3 linked regions of the Colwellia sp. M166 genome follow. The protein of the gene in region 3 binds, or shares a complex with, the protein of the main gene of each other region. Links are inferred from orthologs where the notes say so. Each region holds a gene or a part of one and is shown on either strand. Other genes may lie near its edges.

The links.
Region 1: the proteins of FGD67_RS03465 (region 3) and dnaX are in contact, whole or in part, in a cryo-EM structure (PDB 8GIZ), measured with the Escherichia coli proteins. The link is inferred for Colwellia sp. M166 from one-to-one orthologs.
Region 2: the proteins of FGD67_RS03465 (region 3) and holA are in contact, whole or in part, in a cryo-EM structure (PDB 8GIZ), measured with the Escherichia coli proteins. The link is inferred for Colwellia sp. M166 from one-to-one orthologs.

Annotation. Positions count from the first base shown.
Region 1 is NZ_CP040755.1:3,765,060-3,775,573, reverse strand. Bases 4,000-7,050 are described here. They hold dnaX (DNA polymerase III subunit gamma/tau), read right to left. Parts: upstream 6,658-7,050; coding sequence 4,342-6,657; downstream 4,000-4,341. Other genes in these bases: apt (adenine phosphoribosyltransferase), read right to left, coding at 6,667-7,050; FGD67_RS17045 (YbaB/EbfC family nucleoid-associated protein), read right to left, coding at 4,000-4,278. In the rest of the region: FGD67_RS17075 (methylenetetrahydrofolate reductase), read left to right, coding at 1-757; FGD67_RS17070 (hypothetical protein), read left to right, coding at 866-1,108; FGD67_RS17065 (hypothetical protein), read left to right, coding at 1,272-1,463; FGD67_RS17060 (acyl-CoA thioesterase), read right to left, coding at 1,521-1,904; FGD67_RS17055 (ketoacyl-ACP synthase III), read right to left, coding at 1,983-3,053; FGD67_RS17050 (DsbA family protein), read right to left, coding at 3,198-3,806; more of FGD67_RS17045, read right to left, coding at 3,949-3,999; more of apt, read right to left, coding at 7,051-7,212; FGD67_RS17030 (response regulator), read right to left, coding at 7,267-7,650; FGD67_RS17025 (hypothetical protein), read right to left, coding at 7,672-7,794; FGD67_RS17020 (lipopolysaccharide assembly protein LapB), read right to left, coding at 8,105-9,355; FGD67_RS17015 (energy transducer TonB), read right to left, coding at 9,358-9,975; FGD67_RS17010 (biopolymer transporter ExbD), read right to left, coding at 9,979-10,380; FGD67_RS17005 (MotA/TolQ/ExbB proton channel family protein), read right to left, coding at 10,393-10,514. UniProt on the Escherichia coli protein: Part of the beta sliding clamp loading complex, which hydrolyzes ATP to load the beta clamp onto primed DNA to form the DNA replication pre-initiation complex.
Region 2 is NZ_CP040755.1:1,597,084-1,607,402, reverse strand. The notes cover bases 7,464-10,319. They hold holA (DNA polymerase III subunit delta), read right to left. Parts: upstream 9,486-10,319; coding sequence 8,442-9,485; downstream 7,464-8,441. Other genes in these bases: leuS (leucine--tRNA ligase), read right to left, coding at 10,111-10,319; lptE (LPS assembly lipoprotein LptE), read right to left, coding at 9,496-10,002; nadD (nicotinate-nucleotide adenylyltransferase), read right to left, coding at 7,796-8,455; rsfS (ribosome silencing factor), read right to left, coding at 7,464-7,606. Also shown: lipoyl(octanoyl) transferase LipB, read right to left, coding at 1-613; DUF493 family protein YbeD, read right to left, coding at 690-953; FGD67_RS07275 (serine hydrolase), read right to left, coding at 1,273-2,460; FGD67_RS07270 (septal ring lytic transglycosylase RlpA family protein), read right to left, coding at 2,684-3,652; rod shape-determining protein RodA, read right to left, coding at 3,709-4,824; mrdA (penicillin-binding protein 2), read right to left, coding at 4,824-6,803; 23S rRNA (pseudouridine(1915)-N(3))-methyltransferase RlmH, read right to left, coding at 6,807-7,277; more of rsfS, read right to left, coding at 7,289-7,463. UniProt on the Escherichia coli protein: Part of the beta sliding clamp loading complex, which hydrolyzes ATP to load the beta clamp onto primed DNA to form the DNA replication pre-initiation complex.
Region 3 is NZ_CP040755.1:762,401-772,791, reverse strand. What follows is about bases 1,695-4,622. They hold FGD67_RS03465 (DNA polymerase III subunit delta'), read left to right. Parts: upstream 1,695-2,653; coding sequence 2,654-3,592; downstream 3,593-4,622. Other genes in these bases: FGD67_RS03455 (TatD family hydrolase), read left to right, coding at 3,990-4,622; FGD67_RS03460 (PilZ domain-containing protein), read left to right, coding at 3,603-3,929; tmk (dTMP kinase), read left to right, coding at 2,015-2,650; mltG (endolytic transglycosylase MltG), read left to right, coding at 1,695-1,966. In the rest of the region: pabC (aminodeoxychorismate lyase), read left to right, coding at 117-920; more of mltG, read left to right, coding at 929-1,694; more of FGD67_RS03455, read left to right, coding at 4,623-4,769; FGD67_RS03450 (nucleoside recognition domain-containing protein), read left to right, coding at 5,175-6,404; FGD67_RS03445 (GntR family transcriptional regulator), read left to right, coding at 6,677-7,357; prpB (methylisocitrate lyase), read left to right, coding at 7,416-8,306; prpC (2-methylcitrate synthase), read left to right, coding at 8,400-9,524; Fe/S-dependent 2-methylisocitrate dehydratase AcnD, read left to right, coding at 9,733-10,391. UniProt on the Escherichia coli protein: Part of the beta sliding clamp loading complex, which hydrolyzes ATP to load the beta clamp onto primed DNA to form the DNA replication pre-initiation complex.

The sequences.
Region 1 (10,514 bases), 3.0 Mb from region 3 along the record:
AACCACACACGATCCTCGGCTTTACTCGTCACTTTTAAATAAAAAGTCCGCAAGACCTGTGATCACCTATAAAAGTGTTGTGCAGTCAAATGCTGATGATTTTGAACAATGGGCTAATGATGCATGGCATGACTATGGTGTTCGCGATATTGTGCTTGTTGGTAGCCCATCTAAGCAAAATAATATTAGCTTACCTTTAACTGACGCCTATAAAACCTTAGTAGCCAATGAAAATGACTTTTTTGTTGGTGGTATCACGATTGCTGAACGCCATGCAAACAAAGGCAATGAGCATGCTAAGTTAATTGAAAAGCACCAGCAAGGTTGCAACTTTTTTATCTCACAAGCTATCTACAATGCCCAGGCTACAATCGATATGTTGACCCGCTATGCTATTGAGTGTCAACAACAAGGGCTAAAACCACAACGTATTATTCTAACCTTCTCACCCTGTGGCAGCAAAAAAACTTTAGAATTTATTGAATGGCTTGGTGTTAGTGTACCTGAAGCGACAAGTTTACGCATTTTAAATGCCGAACGACCGTTATATGAATCGATTAGAATTTGCAGTAATACCTTAGTACAAATACTTGATGCCGTATTGCCATACAAGTTACCCCTAGGGCTTAATATTGAAAGCTTAACCAACCGAAAAGAAGAAATTGACGGTTCAATACTCCTTTATAAATTATTGCGCTCAACTATGGATAATTATTTAGCTAAACAAGAACTAACCGCTCTTGCCTCTGATAAATAAGCATTATTTATTTTTATTTTTATACGCTATGCTTATTTATAATGATAACTAAATTCAATATTTAATATTTAATCAATATAGTAAAGAAAATAAAAATGAGGATAAGGTATGTCTGGTACAGCAATGGTGGTAGCAATAGTATTTATTTCAGTAGGTTTCGGGGTGATATTCGACATGTATAAAAAGCATTTAGAATTTAAAGAAAAAACCTTAAACCATAACAGTCAAAGTACTGAGCAAGTTATTGCCATGAAAAAACAAGTACAAACACTGGAAGAGCGCATGCAAGTGTTAGAAAAAATTGTTACTGATGAAGGATACGATGTTCGAAAAGAAATAAATAAATTATGATACCGCTATAAGCTTTCAAAAGGCACAGTCGTAAGCTATCAGTAAAAAAATTCGAACTCCGAACTCATATTATATTTTTTTATTTTACTAGCAGCTGATAGCTTCAAACTTATCGTTATCTTTTCACTTAAAACTAACACCTGTATTTGATATGAAATTAATCATGAGATCAGCGTTTGACAACTTACGACTTAATCCATTACATGGCTTTGAAATTGATGTAAATGGTGACAAGCAAGTGGTTAAAATATTTCGAAACGAACAGTTAATTGCAAAAAAAATCACTCTCAAAAAATCAATACGTTACTTTGCCGTTAAAGGCTATCTGCGATACTTAACGGCAGAAGAAATCTAGCTTTAAACCATAGGTAAACATCAATCCAAACAAAAACCTCAAACTAATCTCGAGTGTTTAAAAGCTATCTGACAGTGACTCTAGAGTTTTTCCATGTGGAATGGGTAGCTTAGTCTCAGGATCAACTTGTACAAAAACAATATCATCAGCCAAACAGATGGTTTTTTTTGTCACCTTATTACGCATCATACAAGTAATGGTAATTGAGGTTTTTCCTACCGCTTTAGTGGTTAAACCAAATTCAACGACATCGCCCTGTTGCGCTGGCGACTCAAAGTTTATAGCGCCAATATGTTTAGTTACCAAACAATTGGTTTCAAGTTGACAAATAGCATATATCGCAGCTTCTTCATCGATCCACGCTAGTGCTCTGCCACCAAATAATGAGTTGGCATAATTTAAATCATTAGGCAAAATTAGCCGGCGAGATAGAAAGCGCATAAGTAACCTTATTTATAAGTATAAAAGATACTCAGCCAAGCTGATCTAGCATTGGCTGATAATATGAAGATAATATTTTTAAACTGATTTAGCGGCAATAATATCGTTAACCAGTTCGAGGCCGGTTTTATTGCATTTAGGTAGCTCAACATCAGACGTTGCCAAAGCGTGGGTTCTTTCACCCCATTTAACAACATGGGCGCTCCAGGTTAAACCACCGCCAAAAGCCGGTAATAGTACATAAGATTGCTTAGCAATAAAGCCTTCTTCTATTGCTTCAACAAAAGCAACCAAGGTAGTGGCCGCTGACATATTGCCGTATTTATGAATATTGACAAACACTTTGTTTTTGTCCATTTTCAAACGTTTTATCAAGGTATCTATAATACGTAAATTCGCTTGGTGGGGAACAACACTTGCCATTTGATCTGCACTAAGTTGTGCTTGTGCAAGTGCTTTTTCACACGCTTGTGCCATACCTGAAACAGCTTTTTTGAAAATTTCCTGTCCTAAAAACGCCCAGTTACTTTGGCCAAGCATACGACCTTTGTTCGCATACTTCATACCCCAACCTTGCACTGAAAGAATATCACGAGATTCACCGTAGCAACCTAAAGCTTGCGTGATAACACCAGTTTCTTCTTCACTTTCTTCCAAGTACAGCGCTGCAGAGCCATCACCAAAGAGCACCGCAACATCGCGATTATCCCAGTCCATAATCGGTGAAATAGTTTCAGCACCAATAACTAATGCCGACTTAACCACGCCACTTTTTATCATAGCTGTTGCAACACTAAGGCTATACATACCACCAGTACATGCAGTACTAACATCCATACAAGCGGCATTATCAGCCCCTAGTAGTCGTTGTACGTTAGACGCAGCATTGGGACAAAGTTCGTCAAAAGTCGTACTACCAAAGACAATCAAGTCGACATCTTTCGCGGTTTTTCCGGCTGCTGCTAATGCTCGTTCACAAGCTACATAAGCCAATTCACTGACAGAGACATGAGAAATTCTGCGTTCTTTCATGCCGGTTCTGGAAGTAATCCACTCATCATCTGTTGCTAAAAACGTTGCTAAATCATCATTACTAAGAATAGCGGGCGGTAAACATTTCCCCCACCCGGTGATTGCTGCATATGTCATATTAAACCTTACTCTGCTATTACTTTTACTTCCAACCAGTAAAAATAGTTTGTTCTTTATGACAATATCATACTACAAAAAAACACCATCTTATCGGCAATTTATCTGATTTATCGTTAATATTAGGCATTTATCTTGTCAAAATTAAATTTTTGCCATAATTATATCAAAGCTTTTGCGCCAATCTTTATAATCAACAGGTATAGATGTGAAAACTTGCTCTTTGACCAAAACTAATGCCGGAAAACCATTGATAGGCATAGATCTCATTTTACTGATCTCAGCCTTTAGCGCATCATCTACTGACTGGCTATTCATTTTCTGGAGAAAGTCATTATCATCCAAGCCAATGTCATTCGCCAGTAATTGCAAAGTATCAATATTCGAAGGATTTCTTGCTTGCAAATAATAAGCATGTTGAATAGCGGCAAGCATTTCTTGCTCTTTGCCGAACTCTCTTGCCACCAATGCGGCTCGACAAGCAGGAAAAGTTGAACGTCTTGGCTGACAATACAGCCAAAAATCAAAATTAAATTCAGTACCAAGTTGCTGAGCTATTTTGCGCCAGGTTTGCTGTAAAAATGCCTGCATTGCTTTTGGCATGATCACATCGGAATCTTCGGCTAAGCCACCAAGGCCATAGATAATATCGACGTCCGAGCCGAGTTCCTTTTGTAAACGTTGCCAAGTCGGCGTATAACCCCAGCACCAACTGCACATAGGATCGTAAATATAATATAGTTGAGCTCCCAAAAAATTATCCTTATCAAATTTGATTAATTAAGCAATCTACGTTTTATCAGGAAAGTGCCGATATAAAAAACAAAAAACCCAGCGTAGCTGAGTTTTATTAAAGTATAACGTCGAACGCTATGCTTTTATCCCTTGGATAGAGCTAAAACGGCATTTTCATCCCTGGAGGCATTTGCATTCCGCCAGTTAAAGCCCCCATTTTTTCTTTATTTTGCTCTTCAACACGACGTACCGCATCATTCATTGCTGCTGCGACTAGGTCTTCAAGCATATCTTTATCATCAGCCATTAAGCTATCATCGATAGCAACACGTCGAACGTTATGATTACCAGTCATAGTGACCTTAACCATACCAGCACCAGACTCACCAGTAACTTCCATATTGGCTAGCTCTTCTTGCGCTTTAGCCATTTTTGCTTGCATTTGTTGGGCTTGTTTCATTAAGTTGCCCATGCCACCTTTCATCATAATTTTCACTCCAAAAGTAATATGCCGCCAAAGATAGTGCTTAACGGCTAAAAATTCAAGTAGCGATTAACGCGCTACGATAGTTTCTTGATCAAGCTCAGCCTGAAATTGTTGTTGCAATGCCATAACTATTTCATCTTCTGCTAACACTCGTTTTGCATATTCATAGCGCTTAGCATTAATATTAGCTTGAATCTGATAAGGATCAGCGACAGTTCTTTCAACAATATTCAATTCAACGGTAATTTTTCGTTGTAAATATTCAGAAATCTTTGTCTCTAATTGCTTATGTGCTGCATCACTATTTAAATGCTTAATTGATTGATCTAGCTGTAGGATCAATAAATCAGCGGTCGAGTTTTCATCAATGGTTGCATGAATAGCCAGTTGTCGAAGACGAGCAGCTAAGGACATACTATCAATCATATGCGCCCATTTATCGACTTGGTTCGCCAGTTTTATTGTCGCTGGGTCAATAAAATCTTCGCTATAAGGTTGTTCTGGTACCGTTGTAAGCTCAGATTTTTTAGCCACTTCAGGTTCAGTCGTCGCACTTTTATCACTGCTATCATCAACTAAGCCAACGCGTGGACGCTCAATAGCGTCACTAAACTTTTTTCCACCTTTCTCCAAAGCTTTTTTTCGGCTTCTGAGCATGTTTCGGGTCGCAATTGCAGCAGCGACTGGCGATAGTTTTTTTGTATCCTGGTGTTCAGTATCCAAAACATCAGCGACATTACTCTCAATAGGCAACGGAGTATTCTTTTCAGTACCCTGAACATTTTGGCTGGGGCTATTAATACTCACTTGATAATTATGCTCAACGCTAGGTTCTGGACTTAGCTTTTGCTCTTCAGAACTTACTTGAGAACCGGTTTGTGGGCTTTCGTTATACTGTTCAGTTTTAGATGAAGAAAGCTGTTCATGAGGCATTGGATCTATAAGTGCGTCCGCTTGACGTTCAATCGCTAACATCTCGTCCGCTAATAATGAATTGCTATCAAGATTATTGGCAAAACCACTATCAAGCCCATTATCATCTTGATTAGCTTGCGTTTGTACACTAAGGCCACTATCCGAGCCACTATTACTACTGATATTTTCGCTGCTATCATCAGATGATGGCAAAGCTTGAGTTAAATCAGGTACTGCGGTTGAAGTCGGTGATACTTTATCAGACCCCATACTTTTATTCTTATTTGGAGCTGCGTGTGCCAATTCTGTCATTGATAAATGATCAAGACCTTTCTCAACATCCAATATTTCTTTAGTCGACTGAGCTAAATTATTACTATTGACCAAAGGCTTAAAGGCTAACAATCTTAACAGCATCATATCAAATGCAGCTTGTTCATCATCAGCATACGGTAAATCTTTTCTAGCAGTTAAAACAATTTGATAATAAAGCTGTACGTCTTCAGGCGACATAAGTTGGCAGAATTGTGTCAACATTTGTTGATGTTCGACCGGTAAGCTAAAGTTAGTTTCAACGACTTGTGCCATAGCCACTTGATGAAGTAATTGGATCAACTCTGCAGATAACCGACTATAACTAGGTGCATATGATGCTATAGCAAGTGATAGTTGCATTAATACCGCGGCATCTTGCTTTAATAAGGCAATTAAAATTTTGAAGACCCAATCTCGATCCACACCGCCCAGCATTTGCTGAACATTGTCCCGCGATATATTGCCATTACCTTGGGCAATGCTTTGATCTGTTAAGCTTAAGCAGTCGCGCATACTGCCACGTGCGGCCTTAGCTAAAAGCGTAATAGCTTCATCCTCAAATGAAACGCTTTCTTTTCCAAGAATTTCAGTAACTTTATCACTGATTTGCTTCACTGTTAGTGCTTTTAAATGAAACTGTAAACAGCGAGATAAAACCGTAACCGGAAGCTTTTGTGGATCCGTCGTGGCGAGAATAAATTTAACGTGTTCCGGCGGTTCTTCAAGTGTCTTCAATAGGGCATTGAAACTACTACGCGATAACATATGAACTTCATCGATCAAGTAGACCTTATATCGGCCACGTGTCGGAGCATATTGTACATTGTCTAATATTTCGCGAGTATCATCTACTTTAGTGCGAGAAGCCGCATCAATTTCAAGTAAATCAACAAATTTACCTGAGTCTATATCAACACATGCCTCACATACTCCACATGGATGAGCAGTTATGCCTTGTTCGCAATTCAGGCTTTTAGCAAAAATCCTGGCGATGGTTGTCTTACCAACCCCACGAGTACCGGTAAATAAATAAGCATGGTGCAACCTCTGCTGCGTTAATGCATTAACCAATACGGTAACAACATGTTCTTGGCCAACTAATTCACTAAAGGACTTTGGTCGCCATTTTCTTGCTAAAACCTGATAACTCATTCTTTAGCCTCATTCACCTGCATATTGCAGTAAAGAGAATACGGATAAGCCCATATCTTGGATTTTTACTTCACCGCCTAAATCTGGTAACGAAATAACAAATGCTGCATCTGTTACTTTAGCGCCTAAGCGTCTTATAAGTTTTGTGGTCGCTTCAATAGTGCCACCAGTAGCCAAAAGATCATCGATGATCAAGACATTATCGTCTTTAGTTAAGGCATCTTGATGAATCTCTAAAGTGTCATGGCCATACTCTAGCTGATAGTCTTGTGCATATGTCGCGCGCGGAAGTTTACCGGGTTTACGAACAGGCACAAAGCCTAAGCCCATAGCGAGTGCTAATGGTGCGCCAAAGAGGAAACCACGCGCTTCGGTGCCAACAATTTTTGTAAAACCACCATCTTTAAATTTATTTGCTAAAATTTCGATCGTAAGTTGAAATGCCTCTGCATCATCTAATATGCCGGTTACGTCTCTAAACATAATGCCGGCTTTTGGGTAGTCTGGAATGCTATGAATTGCGGATCTGAGTGTATCGATTTGTGTTTCAGTCATGTTCTAAAAGTCAAAAAAAATTTTAGTTACAGAATAAAGCAATTCAACTAGAAATTATAGTGACTGACAGCGAGTATTTGATGTTAGTAGAGCATTTATCGATTTAAGCAGATTTTCTTCATCTATCGGCTTATCGATTATTGTCGAAAATAATTGACTATCACCAAGTGACTCGACCAAGCTTTTTCCTTGAGTCGTCATAAATATTACTGGCGTATGGGCATAGATGTCGTGTTGTCGTATCTGCTTAGTTAACTGAATTCCATTCATGACAGGCATTAAATGGTCGACAATAAACAAATCATAGCCCGAATTTTGCAACTTTTCAGATGCAGCTAAACCATTACATGCCGTATCTACAAGGTAGCCATGCGTAGTTAATAGCTCATCTAAACTATCTAATATTATTTGTTTATCATCAACAACAAGAATTTGCATATTTTTCTAAACAACTTGAATTTAATTTGCTAGAACTGTAAACCAACCAGCTAGCATTGGCAATAAAGGTGCCGAAAACATGGCCAATATTGCGATGAATAAATGGCGTTTAGATGAACTATCTTTAAAATTTTCTTCTGACATTAGGCTTCCTATCGACATCGAGTAATTAAACCGCGCGGATTGTAGACTAAAAAGTCTATCAAAGGTAGCTTTATTTGACCTAGATCAAGCAACCTTTCAATACTTTGTCTTAACTACAAGGAAACTAACTTTTTATTGATACGAATTACTTTATCTGGCCAAAATATCTGACTGTTAATATCAAACTATCTCTTTCTTGATAAAAACAGTGATACCCGCTGATATTAAATATATATCACCTAACAATTATTACAAACATAAAAAAAAACCAGCCTAGATGGCTGGTTTTTAAGGCTTTTATACTAATAAATTAGATAGAAACTTTTTTACGTCTGGCTGTATCTTTAATGAAATCCACCCAACCTTTAGCCGATCTTTTGGTTTTAGGGTCTTTCATTGCGAGATTAATTGCCTTGTAAGCTTGCTTATACTCTTCTAAATAAAAGTGTGATTCTGCAATACTCATTTGCAGTCTACCTTTATTCTTAGCACCAAGATCTAAAGCTTTATTTAAAGCTACAATAGCCGCTTTAAATTGTTCGTCTTGCTTTAACAACATCCCTTGCTTGCTATAGTGCTTAGCACTATTTGTCATTTTAGCCAACTCACCATAATACTTTGCAGCTTTATCAATATGTTGAGATGCATGCCATGCATTAGCTAAAGAAGACAAGTTTTTATCATCACGCTTAACTAGACCTGAATCAATATACTTTTCGAGTAAGACAGCAGCTTTATACGGCACTTGATTCTGTGAATATAAACTCGCTAACGTTTTAATTTCAGATTCTTTATCAAGGAAACCTTGTTTATAAGCAAGGTCTAATGTTGCCAAACCTTTCTTATAATCTTCAATCAGCAAATAAAACATGCCAAGCTGAGTCCACCAAGTTTTATCCTCTGGAAATATTTGAATAACAGTTTCAAGCGTTTTAACAGCATCTTTAAACTTTTTACTTTCATAATAGGAAGTAACTTTTAAAATATAAGGATTTTTGTTTTGCTTGTCACCATAAGCTGCAATGGCATTATTCGCTGGTACAATCATTTTATCTAATTGTTTTAAAGCATAATGAGCATTAGCTATTTTAGTCCAAGTATCACCATCTGATTTCCCAGTAAAGTCCATCCAAGCCTTGTAATTAACTAAGGCTTCTTCATAAGACTTTGTTTGCATCTGCAAATCAGCTAACAATTTTAAAGATTGATCTTGATCGCCTTCATTAAGGATATCAGGTTCTACCGCTGCTTTTAAATATTGAATTGCTTTTGCTTCTTCATTACCCATTTGAGCATACATAATGGCAATAAAACGAGAAACATAAGCTTTATCATATTTTTTACTGGCATCAATATCCAATAATATAGCTAAAGCACCTGGAATATCGTCCGCAGAGTAGGCTTCAAAAGCTTTAGCCACTTTTTTACCTACAGTAGGACCAACTAATTGCGTTTTACGTTCAGGCTTATCAGACTCTGCCGCAGAAGCATCTACAGCAATAGGTAACTGAATTAGAACAACTGAAACTATTAATAGTAAAGATGAAAAAATCTTATTCATTCTTAATTCCCTCCGTCCATATTAAAGTCAAGTCTCACTGTCAAACCAGGCTGCTTCATGGCTTTACCATCAACAACTTTAGGTTTGTACTTCCATTTACGTAATGCACGCTTAGCTTCTTTATCGAAAACACGTTTAGGATCAGCATCGATAACATCAACATCCTCAACACCGCCAATTTCGTTAATAGTAAAAGAAAGTGTTACCCAACCTTCTTTACCATCACGAGCAGCTTGTATCGGATACTTAGGCTCAATACGTACTATCGGAGTTGCATCACCATCTCGACCAAAACCGGCGCCTGGTGCTGATATACCTGCATTAGCTCCAGCTAATTGTACACCCGGCATATTAAACGTTAATCCACCAGTGTCAGCATTAGTCTCAGGCTCAGGAGCTTGAGGCTTAGGTGGCGTTTTAGGCGGTGGCGGTGGCGGTGGCGGCACACGCTGACGCCTCTCTGCCTGCGACTTAGGTGGCGTCGTATTAACTTCAACAATTATATTCTCTAACTGCTCTTCCTTGTTTCTATCACCGCTAGAAACAAGAAATGCCATAAAAGAAAATAATGCAAAAGTTACTGCGGCGCCTAGTAGTATAGATACTAAAAAGCGAACCATAGACTACCCCTTAGCTGCAGCAATAGATATTCTGTCTATGCCCGCTTCTTTAATTGCATCCATTACTTTAACAACTACGCCATGTTTGGCATCTTTGTCAGCTTGAATGATTACAACGTCAGTTGGTTGTTCAGCCAATAATTTTTCAATATTAGCCGCTACGCGTTCAACATCTACACGACGTTTATCTAACCAAATTTCACCATTATCTTTAACTGCAATAAAGATATTAGCTGATTTTTGTTTAGATTGATTTGCCGCTTTTGGCTTATTAACTTCAATACCGGCTTCTTTTACAAAAGAAGTAGTAACGATAAAGAAGATCAACATGATAAATACGATGTCTAGCATCGGTGTCATATCAATTGCTGCTTCTTCGTCTTCACGAATACGTTTACGTGCCATTCGAATATCTCTCTAGTGATGAGGTAAACTGTCAACCAGTTTAGCCTTTGCTAGTTTAACTTTAGCGTCTAACCTTGAACTGAAAAACACACCTGATAATGCAGCAACCATACCCGCCATTGTCGGAATTGTTG
Region 2 (10,319 bases), 830 kb from region 3 along the record:
CAGTGTTTAGTAGTTTGCTTAGGTGTTTAACTAGTGATTCACCCGCTTGAACTACGGTGGCGGGGCCTTGCAAATCGATTGTTTGTACCATTTCTAAGCCTTGATAACCGCAGGGGTTAATGCGTAAAAATGGTGATAAATCCATATTGACGTTTAATGCTAAGCCGTGAAAAGAGCAGCCTTTACGTACTCGTAAACCTAAAGAGGCTATTTTTTTGTCGTCAACATAAACTCCTGGAGCATCTGGCTTGGCATTAGCATTGATGCCAAAGTCTGCCATTGATGCGACGATGCCATTTTCTATTAATGTCACTAATTCTCTAACGCCCATTTTTCTACGACGTAGATTGATCATAAAATAGATCACCTGTTGGCCAGGGCCGTGATAAGTAACCTGTCCTCCACGGTCAACTTTCACCACAGGAATATCGCCAGGCATAAGGAGATGCTCATCCTTGCCTGCTTGTCCTTGAGTAAATACCGGAGGATGCTCTACCAGCCACAGTTCGTCAGCCGTATTTTCATCTCGATTATCGGTGAAGTTTTGCATGGCATGCCAAACATCGACATAGTCGATAGTATTAAGTTGCCGAATAATCAATGTGTTTTTCAAAAATATATCTCTATAAATTTCGCTTAGCTAATTGTATCCGAATAATAATTTGAATACACCATGCAAAAAGTAAGGATTAAAGAACGTAACGCACTTCTTCTATAGCATTAAGCGTTTTATAGATGGTTTCTATATGATCTTTACTGATGACGGTAACGGCTATTGAAATTGAATGATAGTTACCCTTAGAACTTGCTTTCACTTTCGGTGCGTAATCACCCGGCGTATGTTTTTGCAACTCACCAACAACTAAATCAGGTAATTCGTCGCAAGCAACGCCCATAACTTTGAAGTTTAAAACGGTTGGGAATTCCAATAATTCATCAAACTTAGTATTCATTTATTTTCTCTTGATTGGTAAAGCACTAGTATTTTAAAGGCGCTTAATAATAGGTGTATTATTCGATTTAATCGCCAATAGACCAATCCATGTGGTAAAAATTAATGCGCTGAATATGTAAATCGTCGATATTTTAACACTATTTACAGTAAATGTGATCAGTCGCCGTTAATTTGCTTGTCGATATGAGCTATTAAATGAGGGGAATTTATCTAAAATCAATGTTTAAGTGTAACTTTATTTACTTATTTATCGATCTAAAATCAAAAATAAACTCAGCCAAGGCTGAGTTTATTAATAGCATGTTTTTTTGCTTAGATTAATTAGCAAACTGCAGTTTTATATAATCCAGTAATTTATTGAACATGCCGCCTTCTTGCACGGCTTGTAGTGTTACTAATGGATACTGGGCAATATCTTCACCATCAAGCTGTAAAAATAATTTACCAACCACTTCACCTTTTTGCAGTGGCGCTGTCAGTTGTTTGTCTAATTCAAAATTAGCTTGTAAATTTTTACGTTGACCACGTGGGATAGTAATTGGGGTATCAACCATGATACCTAAATCAACTTCCTTGCTGTCACCCATCCAAACGCGGTCACTAGCAAATTTCTCGCCCGCTTTGTAAGGTGTGTAAGTTTCGAAGAAACGGAAGCCATAGTTGAGTAACTTTTTGCTCTCGACTTTACGAGCACGCTCACTGTCTGCACCCATGACGACACTAACTAGACGCATATCGCCTTTAGTGGCAGAGGTGACTAGGCTATAACCTGCTTGTGAAGTGTGACCAGTTTTTAAACCGTCCACATTCATACTTTTATCCCATAATAAGCTATTGCGGTTATATTGTTTAATATTGTTGTAAGTAAAAGATTTTTGGCTATAAAGTTTATATTCTTCTGGTACATCACGGATCAAGGCAATGGCCAGTGTTGCCATATCACGAGCGGTAGTTTTGTGTTCTTGGCTATCTAAACCATGACTATTTTCAAAGAAACTACTGTGCATGCCTAATTGTTCAGCATGGGCATTCATTAATTGTGCAAAAGCATCTTCACTGCCGGCAATATGCTCAGCCATAGCGACACAGGCATCATTACCTGAGGCGACAATAATCCCTTGATTCAGTAAGCTAACAGGCACCTCTGTACCGACTTCGATAAACATTTTTGATGAATCAGGAAAGTTTTTTGCCCAAGCTTTCTCACTAATTTTAACCACATCATCATTGTTGATGTTTCCGATCACAAGCTCTTTACCTATGATATAACTCGTCATCATTTTAGTTAAGCTTGCTGGTGCAAGTAAGATATCTGCATTGCTTTCAGCAATAACCTTACCTGTAGAGTAATCAATGAGGATGTGACCTTTAGCATTTACCTCTGGAGCAGATGGGATAATCGTTTGTGCATGAGAGAGAGAGCAAACACTTAATAAAACAGAGCTTAAAAAAGTAATAAGCTTTATTGATTTCTTAGGAGATTGAATAACCTTGATTTGGGGCATAATTGTCCTGCAGCGCATTGATTAGTGGAAATTATAAAAACGGTATAAAACTTTATGCAGTATAACATTTTTCATTTTGAATTCTATTAGGCTCGATGATGAATTTGTTACTGTTGATGAATTTTGCTTCGTATTGATATTTTTCTCTTATAAAGGCTGTTATTTACCAGCAGTAATATCCATGTAATTGAACTAAATTGAGTCTAACACAGATAATAGCTACTTATTTTCGAACAAAAGCATTGGGGTAACCATCGCGCTTAATTGCAAGTAACAACTTAGTTATATTATCACTGCGCTCTATCGGACCCACTAGAACACGAAAAATTCCATTTATTTCTTCTAATTGGGTTTTTTGTTTATACTGTGCTGATAATGCCGTTAACAGTTTAGTTGCCTGAGTCTTGCTGCTGCTAGCAAATATTTGAATGTATTGTGCTTTATTTGAGTTATCTGATAACTGTGATTCTGTATCTCCAGCGATAGCTTTTGGAGCTTTTTTATCTGTGATAATGCTAACTACAGCTTTATTCTTAGTCTTGATAATAGCTGATTTTGTGCTAGATGTTGCAGTCGTTGGCTGAGCTAAAGGTGTAACCTTTGCTTGGCTTTCAGCTAAATAGCCATGATTAGTTTTAAGCTGGGCTAATGTTTTTGCGCTAAAATCAGTAATGGCTGAAATGGTGACATTTGCGGTACCTGTTTTTAACATATCAAGCTTATAGGCGGCACTATAGGATAAATCGATAATACGGTTTTGATGAAACGGCCCGCGATCATTAACCCGAACAATAACAGAACGGCCATTGTTATTATTAACCACTTTTAAATAGGTGGGTAAAGGTAGATTTTTGTGGGCGGCACTCATAGCGTACATGTCATATATCTCACCATTAGAGGTTAAGTGACCATGAAATTTTCGACCATACCATGAGGCAGTACCCGTTTGGCTAAAGTTCTCGGCACTTTTTAATACTTGGTAATGTTTACCGCGCACTTGATAGTGTTTATTGCCACCACGACTATGTGTTTCAGCTCTAGGTGTTGCATCATGTAGTTCGCTGACGCTAGGTAAGCGACTTGGTGTACTATCATGTTTGTGTTGGTAACGTCCATAGTTAGTACTACAAGCAGAGAGCAGTATCATAAGTAAAATAAAGCCATGCATACGCTGTACTTTTAATATCGCCATAAAATATCTGTTGTCTCTGTTAAAGGTAATGATTTGAGTATTGATGCTATTGGTCGCTAAACATGGAATCGTCGATGAGTACTAATTGCCATTAGAATGCCAAATCCTGCCATTAATGTCACCATAGAGGTTCCACCATAACTGACTAAAGGTAATGGTACGCCAACCACAGGTAATAAGCCGGAAACCATGCCGATATTGACAAAAATATAAACAAAAAATGTTAATGTTAAACTACCGGCTAAAAGCTTAGTAAAAGCATGTTGAGCATGAACTGCAATCCATAGTCCGCGCATCACAATGGCTAAATATACCGTCAGTAGTAAGCCAACACCAATTAAGCCGAACTCTTCACTAAATACCGCGAAAATAAAATCAGTATGGCGTTCAGGGAGAAATTCGAGTTGTGATTGTGTGCCTTGTAACCAACCTTTGCCGTGAATACCACCCGAGCCGATAGCAATTTTAGATTGGATAATGTGGTAGCCTGAGCCAAGCGGGTCTTGCTCAGGATTTAAAAAAGTTAATACCCGTTGTTTTTGGTAGGGCTTCATCAAAAACATCCACAATACGGGAGCAAATGCTGATGCTAAGCCAAGGCAAGTGCCGATAAGCTTCCAACTAGCACCGGCAAGAAATATCACAAAAACTCCTGAACTGGCAATGAGTAGAGCTGTACCTAAATCAGGTTGTTTGGCAATCAATAAGGTTGGCATTAACACCAAAATAAAGGCGATAATTATTTTTGATATTTTTGTCGGTAAGTCATATTGGCTAACGTACCATGCGATCATCATTGGCACGACAAGCTTCATTATCTCAGAAGGTTGAAACTTTGTCACACCAAGGTCGAGCCAACGTTGGGCGCCTTTACCAACGTGACCAAATAATAATACCGCGGCTAATAACATTAGACCTAAAATAAACATAGGTACCGCCCATTTTCGGTAAGATAATGGCGGAATTTGTGCAATTAAAAGCATGACAAATAGTGCTACACCAGCGCGTTTCGCATGACGTATTAATACAGCACTTTCTTGTCCACCAGCACTATAAACAACAAATAACCCTAGTATTAACAAAGCTAAAATACCACTTAATAAGGGTAAGTCGATATGCAAACGTTGCCATAGAGAACGCTGTCTTTGTTGATCATGTCTGGTATTACGCACTAAGGTTCACCTGCTATATTGGTAATGTTTTGCTGATAAACTTCATCATGGTGAGGATGTTTTAGTTTGTCGGTACTGATAATCTCTCTGTCACCAAAATATTGATCCATTATCTGACGTGCCACAGGCCCAGCATTGGTGCCACCACCACCTTTGGCGACGTTTTCAATGGCAACAGCAACAACAATCTCTGGATTTTCGTAAGGTGCAAAAGCAATAAACATGGCGTTGTCACGTTTGCTTTCTTGTACTTTTTTTGCATCATACTCTTCATCTTGAGCGATGTTAGCTGTTTGTGCAGAGCCGGTTTTACCAGCTGCATCATACTTACTACCTTTAAAAGCGGAATAGCCGGTAGCACCGAATTTTTGCACCGTATTATGTAAACCGTCTAAGACAAGATCCCAATAGGCTTGATTTTTTAGGGTGATAGGGCGTTTTTCGTCAACTACATATTCAGTAATCAGCGGCTGTTGCTGATCGGCATCCTCATCAATAACGGTTACTTCACTGGTGGCTTTTAAAAAGTGTGGAACTTTAATTCTACCCTTATTGACTAAAATGGAGATTGCTTGTGATAATTGTAATGGTGTCACAGACCAGTAACTTTGCCCTATGCCAACGGATAAGGTTTCACCGGTATACCAAGCTTTGTTGTAACGAGCTCGCTTCCATTCGATACTGGGCATAATAGCGCGGCTTTCTTCGTGAATATCTATACCGGTGTAATCACCAAAACCAAATTTTTCCATCATCTTACTAATCCGGGTAATACCCAGTCTATAGGCTAAGTCATAATAATAAACATTACAGGATTGCTCTAATGACTTAGTTAAATTGACTTTGCCGTGGCCCCATTTTTTCCAATCGCGTCGCTTGGTTTCTATGCCGGGTAATTGATAAAACCCTGGATCATAAATCTCAGTTTCTGGGGTGATTAATTCGGCTTCAAGCCCGGTAAGTGCTAATAAAGGCTTAATGGTTGATGCTGGTGGGTAACCTTGTACTGCACGGTTAAGTAACGGTTTATTACTTTCAGGTGCTAAGAGCTTCTTATATTTTTTACTACTGATACCATGGACAAAAAGGTTGCCATCAAAGCTTGGGTTTGAATACATGGCAAGCACACCACCATCTCTAGGGTCAATGGCGACTACCGCACCACGTTTACCTGAAAGTGCGCGCTTGGCGATCATTTGTAGCTCGATATCTAACGTTAGCGTTAGATCTTTACCCGGAATAGGAGGAGTAAAGTCTAAGGTACGAATGACTCGGCCTTGGTTATTAATTTCAACTTCTTGGTGACCAATGGTGCCATGTAAGATATCTTGATAATACTTTTCTAAGCCTAGCTTACCAATGTTACGGGTAGCCGCGTAGTTTTCAGCTAGGCCTTGCTTTTCTAGCGCTAGTGAATCTTTACGATTAATACGCGCAACATAGCCTAAGGAATGTGTCGTTAAGTCAGCAAAAGGGTAATAGCGTTTTAAGCGCGCGTCGATAAAAAACCCAGGGAACTTATGCTGGTTGACGGAAAATAATGCGACTTGCTGCTCACTTAAACGTGAATAAATTTCAATAGGTTTAAAGCGACGCTTACTTTTTAATTCTTTAAATAGTTTGTCTTGTTTTTCCTGACTAATATCTAATAATTCGCTTACTTCTGATAAGCGTTTTTTAATATCATCAACTTGTTCTGGGATCACCTCTAAGCTATACACTGGGGTGTTATCAGCCAGTAAAACACCATTTCGATCGTAAATTAAGCCTCTGTTTGGCGCAACCGGTAACAGTTTAATACGATTAGAGTTAGAGCGAGTTTGGTATTTTTGGTATGAGTTAACTTCAAGATTATAAATATTACTAAATAGCACTAAGGAAAGTATCAGGACAGCAATAAAAGTTATAAAGGTACGACGGGCAAATAAGTTTGCCTCTGCGCTATGGTTTCGAATGGCAACACGTTTTTTAGGCGCCATTATTTACTCTCGATGATAAGGATGATTGTTATTGATTGACCATGCTCGATAAAGGCTTTCAGCAACGACAATACGTACCATAGGATGCGGTAAGGTGAGTGGCGATAATGACCATTTTTGTTCGGACGCTTGAATACAAGCAGGCGCTAAACCTTCAGGGCCACCAACAAGCAGTGCAACATCACGACTATCAACATGCCAACGTTCTAGTTGTTTGGCAAGCTCAGGGGTTGTCCAAGGCTTTCCTTCCACCTCTAAGGTCACAATGCGATTACCCTTAGGAATAGCCGCTAACATTTGTTCGCCTTCTTTTTCTAGAATACGGGCAATATCGGCATTTTTGCCGCGCTTTCCAGGTGAAATTTCCACTAAATGGAAACTCATATCACGAGGGAATCTACGGCAATATTCGCTAAATCCTTGGCTGACCCATGCTGGCATTTTGTTACCAACAGCGTATAAGGTAATGCGCATTATACTTTAAACTATTCCCATAGTTGTTCTAGTTGGTAACGGTCACGAGTTTCATCAGTCATCACATGGACAACTACATCACCTAAATCAACTAAAGACCATTCGCCGACATCATTACCTTCAACACCTAAGGCTTCAATGCCAGCAGCGCGACATTCAATAGTAAGTGATTGGGCAATTGAAATAACGTGACGTTTTGAGTTACCAGAGCAAACTAACATGTAGTCAGCGAAACTCGACTTTTTAGATATCTCTAGTGTGACGATATCGCGGCCTTTCATATCTTCGATTTTTTCGGTAACAAAAGTAATTAGGTCTGAACTTTGCAAAGTGGGATCTCTATAATTAACAATAATCGGCGATAATAGCATTATTTTGTTTGTCCGTTAACAGTCTAATGCCATCAATCGCATGTTTTTTGCACAACAAGCGGTTTATTTTGCTCGCTCTATCGCTAAATCAAAGAAAATGGCACTTTTAGTATATAGTTATCAAATAGAAAAGCATAAATAATAGGATTATCGATAAAGCTTATTTTGCTCGATATAATCGTAAACTGGCTTAGGTAAATATTTGCTATAACTCGCCGAGCTTTTAATACGGGCTCTAATATTTGTCGAAGATATATCTAGCGGTGTGCTTTCATGTAATAAGATTTGCCCGACTTTTTCGCGCTGTAATTGTCTCAGGTTATAAAGCAAACGCTTTGTTAATTCTGGCGCAAGTGCCGCTTCTAGATCCGTGTGTGAATAGCCAGGGCGAATATTGACCACTAGATTGCATAAGGTGAGGATTTCTTGCCAATGTCGCCATTTTGTAAAGGTGAGTAGCGAGTCCATACCCATCATAAAATATAAAGCTGCCTTTGGTTGCGCTTTTGTTATTTCACGTAAACTATCGACTGTGTATGACGGGCTATCTCGATCAAGCTCGCGGCTATCGAGCAGCACACTTTTATTACTATCACACACCAAAGCGACCATCTCAGCACGTTGTTTTGCATTGGCATGGGTACCCGTTTTATGGGGAGGGATATGAGCCGGAATTAAATATAATTGTTCTGCGCCTAACCAGCAGGCAGTTTCTTGAGCCGGTAAAATATGACCAAGGTGGATAGGGTCGAAGGTACCGCCGAGTAGAGCGATAATCTTTGGTGCTATGCGCTTAGTTGTACTCATAATCTAAACTAAAGTTTTCACTTATTTTGTTATGAAATAAACTGATCAGTACGTCACTGAGTAAGATAAAAGCATTAAAATCGCTACTGGTTTTACTCAGTAGATCAACTTGCGCTAACCTTGCTAAAGCTTGTTCAACATTGCTTAACGTAATGTTATTCAAAGCATACTGATATACGGGTTTTTTCTTGTCCCAGATACGATATTGTTTAAAAATATTGTCGATGCTCGCCCCTTGTTCTAGTTGCGCGAGCATGGCATAAAGCTGACTGAGCTCTTTATGAATAAACCAAACTAACTGCCCTAATGCGCTGCCATCATGTTGCATTTGATCTAAAATAGCTAAGCACTTTTTTAAGTCGCCGATTAGTAAGGTATCAATCAGTTGAAAAGGGTTGAATTTAGCCTGCTTAATGACAAGTTGTTCTGCTTCTTCAAAACTAATCGTTTGTTGGCCAAACAATATTGCTAACTTTTGCAGCTCTTGTGCTAATGCTGGCAGGTTGCCTTCAAATAGCACGGCCATTAAATCAATCGCATCGCTATGTAAATTGAGCTGCAGTTGCCGTGCTTGACTATTTAGCCACTGCTTTAATTGCTTGCCTTCAACATCATATAAAGGTAGAAAACAGCCAGCAGCTTCTAATGATTTGAACCACTTGCGCTTTTGTGTTGCAGCGTCAAGTTTAGGACCATGAAATATCAGCTGTATATCTTGATGCAACAAGGTCAGTAATTGTGTTATGGCTTTTGCGCCATTATCACCAATTTTGCCATTGATAAACTCTATTTCAATAATGCGTAATGAGGAGAACAAGCTCATTGATTGGTATTCTTGAAAAAGCGTATGCCAATCAAACTTGTCGTCAATACTAAAACGGATAACTTCGTCGAAACCTTGTTTTTTAGCGGTACTTTTAATTTTTTCTAAGGCGTTATTTTTTTGCCAAGCTTCATCGCCAAACACTAACCATATCGGTTTAAAGCCTTGCTTGAGTGTATTGTCGAGTTGATTATGATAAATGCGCATTCGAATTGACTTACAGCTGAATACTAGCCATGTCACGGAGGATTTTATTAGCCGCTTCTTGACGCATTTCACGTAACATTAGCGACAGTTCACGGCTTTTTGCTAAGGCAATATCAGGATCATCTTGATAATCACGATTAAGTTCAAAGCTAAAGTTTTTCACATCTTGGCCAGGAATTAAAATTTGGTAACGTACGGTATAAATAAGCTCATATTCTGCGACTTGACCATTAGGAAAAACAGATAAAGTTCTTCGATCTAGGTTATCTTGCAAGATCCGCATTTGTGGTATGGACTTATCACTTTGTTGTACTAACTTAACATCATTAACGGTTAAGTGTTGTCTGACTAAGCGAGTGAGCTCACCATATTGGTCAACTGAGCTAAACTCCATGGTTTGCAATTCAGGTGCTAATAAATAATTGCCGCGTAGCTGAAAACCACAACCGTTTAACATCATTAATATGATGCTAAAAGATAATATTTTACTGATTTGGCGAATTATTAATGGCTTCATAACGTGTTCACTTTTTATAGGTAGAAATTCAATCAGTGCATCATTAATGCGTTTTGCACGGGTTAAGCTGCTAAGCCCTAATAAAGAGCTAAGCAGCTAAGGTCATTATTAGTTGGCAACAATATTTAGCAACTTACCAGGTACATAAATCACTTTACGTATGGTTTTTCCGTCAGTAAATTTACTGACACTTTCATCAGCAAAACCCATTGCTTCAACCGCTTCTTTTGTTGCATCGGCAGACACGGTAATTTTAGCGCGTAATTTACCATTAACTTGCACAATGATAAGTTTTTCATCTTCAACTAGCGCGCTGT
Region 3 (10,391 bases):
TGAACTGATCAACTACTGAGGTTAGATTTAATTTAACTTTAATGCGAATAGCGCTTGAACTCAAGGTCTTAAGCCTGAATACTTACTCTAAGTATTCAGGCTTTTTTATGGTAATTATGGTGGTAAGTTTTGTAGATGGACAAGCAGCTAACACGATTGCAATTGATGATCGTGGTTTAGCTTATGGCGATGGGTGTTTTACCACCGCTTTAGTACAACACGGTGAAGTGCTGATGTTAGCACAACACATCGATCGCTTAGTTCAGCAAAGTCAGCAACTAGGTCTACCTAAGTTTGATCTGATGGCATTAACAGACAACTTGCATAACATTAGTGCAGGTATCAAAATTGGCATAGTCAAAGTAATGATCACTTGCGGTAGTGGTGGGCGTGGTTATTCACGCCTTGGTGCAGAACAGGCTAGGGTAATTGTTTCATTGCATGATTATCCAGCCTTTTATCCCCAATGGCAACAGCAGGGGATTAGTGTGGGGATTAGTGAACAGCAGCTAGGCATTAACCCAATGCTAGCGGGTATCAAGCATCTAAATCGTTTAGAACAAGTGTTATTAAGAGCTGAGTTAGATAAACGCCTAGAGGATGATTTGTTAGTAACTGACGCTAATGGTTATGTGGTTGAATGTTGTAGCGCTAATGTTTTCTGGCTAAAGGCCGGTCAGTGGTATACGCCCTCATTAGCTACAGCAGGAGTAGCCGGTTTAATGAGAGCTAATATCTTGTTAAACAACCCAAGTATTCAACAGGGACAATATTTATCTGATGATTTGGATAATATTGCTGCGATGTTTATTAGTAACGCCATTTTAGGTATAGTGCCGGTTAAAACATTTAATGGTCAGCAATTAGATATTTCAAGTGTTGCCAGCATACAAAATCAATGTTTAGGTATGGAAAATTAAAAGACAAAATGATAAATAAACTGCTTAGTTTGCCCTTAATGGTTAGAAAATCACTTATCACCTTAACACTGGTGATAATGTTAAGTATTTTAGCTGTTGTTGGGCTCTTTATCACTGCCCAACTCAAGGTTCAGCAACCATTAGCCGTAGAGCAAGTCGCTTTTATTACCATTAAACCGGGTACGTCATTTAATGCTTTCTCAACACAGTTAGTCACTAAAGGTTGGCTAGAGAGTCGTTTTTGGTTACGCAGTTATATTATATTTAATTCTGAGCACAGTGAAATAAAGTCAGGTACTTATCAAGTACAGGCAAATATGCCGATTATCGAGCTACTTAAAGTCGTTGTTTCAGGTAAGGAACATCAATTTTCTATTACCTTTATTGAAGGTACTACGTTTAAGCAAGTACTAGCACAATTAGCACAACATCCTGATATCAGTCACCAACTGGCTAATTTATCGATAGCGGCTATTGCGAAAAAATTGTCAATTAAGCAAGCTAACCCTGAAGGTTGGCTTTTTCCTGACACTTATGCCTTTACCAAAAATACAGCCGATATTGATATTATTGACAGAGCGCATAAAAAAATGCGCAAGACCCTGGATGAGTTGTGGCACAATAGAGCCACTGACTTGCCTTATACTTCACCTTATCAAGCGTTGATCATGGCATCAATTATTGAAAAAGAAAGTGGTAAGCACGCAGAGCACCCACGTATTGCATCCGTTTTTATTAACCGTTTACATAAGAAAATGCGCCTTCAAACCGATCCAACCGTCATTTATGGCTTAGGTGATCGTTACCAAGGAGATATTACTTATGCACATTTACGTGAAAAAACAGCTTATAACACCTATAAGATAAAAGGTTTACCGCCAACACCGATAGCTTTGCCAGGCGCGCAAGCATTACAAGCGGCTTTAAATCCGGAGTTAAGCCACTATTTATACTTTGTCAGTAATGGTGCCGGCGAACATATTTTTTCAACGAATTTGGCCGATCATAACCGTGCTGTTACTAAGTATCAGCGCAACAAGAAGTGACTTAAAGCGGCACAAGAAATTTAATATATTGTATTATGGAAGTTTAAAATGAATAAAGGCAAGTTTATTGTTGTCGAAGGAATTGAAGGCGCTGGTAAGTCCTCAGCTATTAATGTTATCGAAGCTGTATTGCAAAAGCATAATATTGCTTTTATAAAAACACGAGAGCCTGGTGGTACGCCGTTAGCTGAAGCTTTACGTGATATTGTAAAATCAGCAAGTCATGATGAAGAGTTAACACAAGAAACTGAACTATTTTTGATGTATGCAAGCCGCAGCCAGTTAATGGCCAATAGAATTTTGCCAGCTTTAGCGCAAGGTACATGGGTGATCGGTGACCGTCATGACTTATCATCGCGCGCATATCAGGGAGGAGGACGGCAATTTGATGACAAGGTAATGAATGCTATTGCAGACGTCACGTTAAAGGGGTTTACCCCTGACTTAACACTCTATTTAGACATTGCACCAGAGTTAGGTTTAGCGCGTGCACAAGCCCGAGGCGAATTAGACCGTATTGAATTAGAAAAAATAGAATTCTTTCAGCGCGTTCGAAACAAGTATCTTACATTAGCAACGGCGTCAGAAAGCACCGATATTATAGATGCCAGTCAAGCCATGCAGGCTGTACATAGTGATGTAGCCAAAAGCGTTGAAGCTTTTATATCTCGCAAAGAAGATTAATTAATGAATACTTGGTTGCTTAATATTCAACAGCAATTGTCTAGGCAAATTTTGGCAAGTAAGCTGCCTCATGCCTTATTATTTGCAGGGGTACCAAATGCTGGACAAGAAAAGCTTGCAGATTGGCTTATTAATGTCCTGTTGTGTCAAGCGCTACATCAAGAAAATGTTGGTCACGAGCAACTTATTATTCAGCCTTGTGGTCAGTGTAAAACGTGTAAACTATTTTTGAGCTCGAGTTATCCTGATCACTTGAGTATCATTAGTGATAAGAGCACTATCGGTGTTGATGCAATACGTAAACTAAGTCAATTTTTTGAGAAAACTGCACACATAGGTCAAGCGAAAACAGCGTTAGTTAATCATGCTGATCAGATGACCATTTCAGCAGCTAATGCCTTATTAAAAACATTAGAAGAGCCAACATCAAATAGTTTTATAATTTTAACAACCGATCGTAGTGATCTTTTATTACCCACTATTATAAGCCGCTGTCAGCGTATTGAAGTACGTCCGCCAGTAGGTGAAAAGCTTTTGGCTGAATTTAATAAGCAAGGTGATGATGCTTTTGTTAATTTAACTCACCTTAATGAATTAACTGATGAAGGTGCGGCGGTTGCTTATAACGAGTTTCGTGCTCAGGTTGTGCAATATCTATCTGCATATCAATGCCGAGCCGAAGTACTTGTGACTTTAGCTGGACATACTGATAGTTTTCGCTGGTTAGAAAAAGTATTGGTTGATTTGATGCGTGAACAGTCGGGCTGGAAAATCGCAGCGTCTGATAGCACACTCAATAAACAGCAGTTATGGCAAATTTATAGTTTAGCCCAAGCTGCCAATACTAAACTGAAAACATTAGTGCAAGTAAATCGACAGTTTTTAAGTGAGAAACTCTTAGCCGATATTTGCTTTGCTATACAAAATAGCGGCCAGAAATAGAGGAACAATTTTGGAAAATATTACACTTGAATTTATTTCGGATCGTGATTTATATCAGTCATATATGCCATTTATGAAGCACGGTGGCTTATTTATTCGTACGACCGAGCAATTTGAGCTAGCAACAGATATTAATTTAACTGTTACTTTGCCAGACTCTTTAGAGCCCTCAGAGATTAAAGGTAAGGTTTCTTGGATAACCCCTATTGGCGCGCAAAATGGAACACCGGCTGGTATCGGTGTCAGTTTTGTTGAAGATCCGGATAATGTCCGTAATCAAATTGACAAATTGATAGGGCGTTTGCTTAACTCTTCAGAGCCAACCTTATCAATGTAAGATTAGCGTAAAAGAAATTCATTAATAATAATACAAGCACATTCGTGCGGAGTAACCCCTGTGTTTATAGATTCCCATTGTCATTTAGATCGCCTGAAACTCGAAGATTTTGACAATAATTTAGATAATGTCATCGATGCCGCGTCTGCAGAGAATGTTAATACCTTACTGTGTGTCAGTGTCACGATAGAAGAATTTCCTGCCATGGCAGAAAAAACGGCAAAATATGATCATGTTTGGTTAACTTGTGGTGCACATCCATTAAATCAGGATGATGAAATAGACCCCGAGCAGCTAAGCCAGTTAGCGAAACACCCGAGAGTAGTCGCGATTGGTGAAACTGGATTGGATTATTTTTATGCGCCAGAAACTAAAACTGTACAGCTAGACTCTTTTCGAAAGCATGTACGTGTTGCTAATCAATTGAATAAACCGTTGATCATACATACTCGAGATGCCCAAGCTGATACCTTAGCTATTTTAAGAGCAGAAAAAGCTGAAAATGTTGGCGGTATTTTACATTGCTTTACCGAAAGTTGGGAGATGGCAGAGCAAGCAATTGCAATGGGCTTTTATATTTCTTTTTCAGGGATTGTTACATTTAAAAACGCCAGTGCATTGAGAGAAGTGGCAAAAAAAGTCCCTGCAGATCGATTTCTGATTGAGACTGATGCACCATATTTAGCACCAGTGCCACACCGAGGTAAACAAAATCAACCCGCTTACGTCGTTGAGGTTGCCAAGCACCTTGCAAGTATTCGAGGTACTTCTGTTGCTGAAATAGCGCAGCAATCAAGTGATAACTTTCATCGTTTATTTCCTCGTACACGTAAAGTTTAATTATTAAGTGATGAAAAAAAAGGCCCAAAACTATGAATAGTTTTGGGCTCAGGGAACGGCTCAAAAGGAGATGAGCCTGCGCTAATAAACTGTCAAATTTATCGAACGTCTAACATTAAACACGAGTACTAAATTTTACTGCCTCAATGAAGAGGCTAGCGAGCAATAAGCTAATAACTTAGCTTCAGAATTAAGTGTAGTGTACGGTTTTATAAATGCAAAAATTAATTTATTCTATTGAATTATAAGATATTATTGTGAGTTTTTTGATAAGCTCTAGTTTTAGTCATCAGAAGATATTATTTATTAATGCCCAATGTTTTTAGTACAAGTTAGGTAATAATATCCATCTATGTCATGATATTTAGCATGATAGGCAAGTAAAAATATAAAAAGAGAACAAGTGTGTTAAATCGTATTTGGAGTGGATTTTTTTTTGTTGCGTTTATCTCTTCCATTTTGCAATGGTTGGTTTTTGATCAAGTTTTAATTTTTGAAGAAATCGTTAAAGCTATTTTTGATATGTCGCGGATCACGGTTGAAATAGCGATTGGCTTAATTGGTATTTTAAGCTTTTGGTTAGGTATGATGAAAATAGCTGAGCATGCCGGCATTATAGATAAATTTGCCCAAATTATTTCGCCATTATTTGTGCGTCTTATGCCCGGTGTGCCAAGCGGACACCCGGCAATAGGTTCAATGACCATGAATTTGTCAGCAAACTTTTTAGGTTTGGATAATGCCGCAACGCCTTTAGGCTTAAAAGCAATGCAAGATCTACAGCTACTAAATCCAAAAAAAGAAACGGCTACAAATGCACAAATACTTTTTTTGGTTTTAAATACTTCCTCGGTTACGATGTTTCCGGTTACTGTTTTTGTTTATCGCGCTCAACAAGGAGCGTTGAACCCTACTGATGTTTTTGTTCCGATATTACTTGCCACTTTTGCTTCAACCTTAGCGGGTTTATTAGCCGTGGCTTTTGTCCAAAGAATAAAACTTTATCAGCAGGTGATCTTACTTTACCTCGCGACGGGCATGGCATTGGTTGGAGCCATCGCAGTTTACTTCACCACACTCAGTGCTGAACTGTTAGCTCAGCAATCGTCATTAATGGGCAATTTATTGATTTTTAGCACTTTGATTAGCTTTATTTTACTTGCACTAAAACGCAAGGTTAATGTTTACGATAGTTTTATTGAAGGGGCTAAACAAGGCTTTGAAACCAGCATAAAAATAATTCCTTATTTATTAGCCATGTTATGCGCAATCGGAGTCTTTAGGGCAAGTGGTGCATTAGATATTTTAGTCGACGGCATTCGACAAATGGTGTTATTTTTTAATGGCGACAGTCGATTTGTTGATGCGTTACCAACGGCATTTATGAACCCATTAAGTGGCTCTGGTGCACGCGCTATGATGATTGAAACCATGAATACTCACGGTGCTGACTCATTCGCTGGCCGTTTAGCTTCAATCGTGCAAGGCTCTACAGAAACTACTTTTTATGTGTTAGCGGTTTATTTTGGCTCGGTGGGGATTCGTTATAGTCGTCATGCGTTGGCCTGTGGCCTGATAGCTGATGTCGCGGGCATTACGGCAGCAATTGGTGTTTGCTATTGGTTTTTTGGCTAAAAAGTTAGATTGTCGACACTTTTTTGTTTATGTAAACGCTCATCTCACCCTTGATAAAAACGTAAATGCTTCGCTAGAAGTACGTTTAATTAACCTGATTAACAAACGCTTAGTAGATTTCTGCCTTTCGAAAAGCTTTGTTTTTACATGATAGTTCATCCAATGTACAACTAAAGTATAATGATAATTGTCGACAATATAGTGTTTTTATCATTGACTAATCAGTATATGACGCTATCATTAAGGCATCTTTATAAAAAGTGTCGACAATTATGGCGTTAGATAACCCCACAACTCAAGCCGCGGTGACTACTGCAGATAAAGTATTTGAACAAATACTTCATGCCATTGTTAATGGCAATATCAAAGCTGGCAGTAAAATTAGTGAGCCTGAGTTAGCGAAAAACTATCAAATTAGTCGTTCTACTTTGCGCGAAGCATTAAATCGCTTGGAAAAGTGTCATTTAATCGAACGTAAAGCTAATGTCGGCTCGCGCGTTGTTGAATGCTCCATTGCTGGACTGTTAGAAATCTATGTTGTGCGAGAAGCACTTGAAGGCATGGCATGTCGTCAAGCAGCGAGTAATATGACTGAAGATGAAATTATTGAAATGAAGGCTATGCTCAAGCAACATGCGAGTGCGAAAGCATTGCGTGATGGTGTGTCATATTACCAAGAAGAGGGTGACTTAGACTTCCATTATAAAGTGATCCTTGGTAGCCATAATCAGCAACTGATTAATATATTATGCGGACAACTTTATCATCTTGTACGTATGTATCGTTGCCAGTTTGGCATGAATAGTCCACGAGCAACGAAAGCTTTCGATGAACATTCACGGATTATTGAAGCCATCGCCGATCGTGACGGTGAACTAGCTGAAATGCTGATGCGACGTCATATTGCCGCGTCGCGTAAAAATATTGAAAATAAAATTGCTCTGCAACAATAGCAGTAAACTTTAAATGAACTTACTTATAACTTATAGATAACTAAAAAAGGATAAAGCAATGTCTAACTCATTATCTCCTGGCGCTAAGTTTCGTCAAGCTTTAGTAAATAATAAACCCCTGCAAGTGGTTGGTACTATTAATGCCTATTGCGCAATGATGGCTGAGCAATTAGGCCATCAAGCCATTTACTTATCTGGTGGCGGAGTTGCCAATGCTTCTTACGGTTTACCTGATTTAGGCATGACATCACTGAATGACGTCATTGCTGATGTTCAACGTATCACTAGCGCATCAAGTTTACCTTTATTGGTCGATATTGATACGGGTTGGGGCGGGGCATTCAATATTGCAAAAACGATTCGTGATATGGAAAAAGCCGGCGCTGCAGCCGTTCATATCGAAGATCAGGTCGCGCAAAAACGTTGTGGTCACCGTCCAAATAAAGAAATAGTTTCAATTGATGAAATGGTTGACCGTATCAAAGCTGCGGTTGATGCACGTATTGATAAAGACTTCTTTATTATGGCTCGTACTGATGCCTTTGCTCAGGAAGGCCTAGAAGCCGCGTTAGAACGTGCCAAAGCTTATGCTGCTGCGGGTGCTGATGGCATTTTTGCTGAAGCGATTAAAACTGAAGAGCATTATCGCGCCTTCACTGAAGCACTTGATATACCTGTTCTAGCTAATATCACTGAATTTGGTCAAACAGAGCTGTGGAATAAAGCGCAGTTAGGTGAGTGGGGCTGTGCGATGGTACTTTATCCTTTATCAGCATTTCGAGCGATGAATAAAGCGGCTGAATCAGTTTATAAAACTTTGTTAGAAGACGGCGACCAGAAAGCGCAAATAGATAATATGCAAACTCGCATGGATTTGTATGATTACTTGGGTTATCACGATTATGAACAAAAACTTGATGTTTTGTTCTCTGAAGGAAAAAACAAGTAATTAAACGCTAAAATATATTCACAATTATAACTAATTTATCCCCTAATCTCGTATTGGATACGTACTTTTGGTTAAATAGCAGAGGAAAGAATGATGACAGATAAAAAATTATCAGGTGCAGGTTTACGTGGTCAAAGTGCAGGTGAAACCGCGTTATGTACGGTAGGTAAATCAGGCTCAGGTTTAACCTATTGTGGTTATGATATTGCTGACTTAGCTGACAATGCAAGCTTTGAAGAAGTTGCTTACTTACTGTTTAACGGTGAACTGCCTAATGAAAAAGAGTTAGCAGCATATAAAGCAGAATTATTTGCCTTGCGTGATTTACCGTCTGCATTAAAAGCTGTACTCAAGCTTATTCCAAAAGAAACCCATCCAATGGATGTCATGCGTACCGGTTGTTCATTTTTAGGTAACTTAGAGCCAGAAAGTGATTTCTCTGAACAACAACAAGCAGCTAATCGTTTATTAGCGGCATTCCCGGCTATTATGTGTTACTGGTATAAGTTCTCTCATGAAGGTATTGAAATTGACTGTACTTCTGATGAGACATCGTTAGGCGGACACTTTCTCCGCTTGTTAAACGGTAAAAGCCCATCAGCCCAACATCAAAAAGTGATGGATGTGTCATTAATTTTATATGCAGAGCATGAGTTTAACGCTTCGACGTTTACCGCCCGTGTGTGTGCATCGACATTGTCTGATATGTTCTCTTGTATCACGGGTGCTATCGGTACTCTGCGTGGTCCACTTCATGGTGGTGCTAATGAAGCCGCAATGGATATGATTGAAAAATTCAAATCACCTGCTGATGCTAAAGAGCAAATGGCCGGTATGCTTGAGCGTAAAGAAAAAATCATGGGCTTTGGACACGCGATTTATAGTACCTCTGATCCACGTAATGTCATTATCAAAGCTTGGTCTGAGAAGTTGGCCGCGAAGAACGGTGATACTTCACTGTATGATATTTCAGTTGCCTGTGAAGAGTTTATGTGGGATAGCAAAAAACTATTCTGTAATGCTGATTTTTTCCATGCTTCAACGTATAACTATATGGGTATTCCAACCAAGTTATTTACGCCTATTTTTGTTTGTTCACGTTTAACGGGTTGGGCTGCACACGTAATGGAACAACGACAAAATAACCGTATTATTCGTCCTTCAGCAGACTATACTGGTGCAGAGCCGCGTAAGGTTGTAGCAATCTCAAAAAGATAGATAAGACTCGCTCTTTAGTGCTATTTCAGCAACAGGAAATAATCACATATACTTATATGCTCATATTTTGTCTTTGAAATAGCAATAACTTTCGTCGTCTATTGGCTGTAATAGACAATAGCGTCGTTGAGAATCAACTATATTTATAAAGGCGAATTTATTGATTGAAATTCGCCTTTATCATATAACAGAGAATGTGGAATAAATTATGAATTACGATTACCGCAAACCTTTGCCAGGTTATAAAATAAATGGTGTAGGAATAGATTTTTTTGATACTCGCGAAGCGATTGAAGCGATTAAGCCCGGTGCCTATAAAACCTTACCTTATACGTCTCGTGTACTTGCTGAGCAATTAGTTCGCCGCTGCGAGCCGGCAACATTAACCGACTCTCTCAAGCAGATCATCGAAGGTAAGCAAGATTTAGATTTTCCTTGGTATCCAGCACGGGTGGTATGTCATGATATCCTTGGCCAAACTGCTTTGGTTGATTTAGCCGGTCTTCGTGATGCAATTGCCGAGCAAGGTGGCGATCCGGCTAAGGTTAACCCAGTTGTACCGACTCAACTTATTGTTGACCATTCATTAGCGGTTGAAGCGCCAGGTTTTGACCCAGAAGCATTTGATAAAAACCGCTCAATTGAAGATCGCCGTAATGAGCAGCGCTTTCATTTTATTGAATGGACTAAAACGGCTTTTAAAAATGTTGATGTCATCCCAGCTGGTAACGGCATTATGCATCAAATTAACCTTGAGAAAATGTCGCCGGTTATACAAGCACGTGATGGTGTTGCGTTTCCTGATACTTGTGTTGGTACTGATAGCCATACTCCGCATATTGATGCCTTAGGTGTTATTGCCATTGG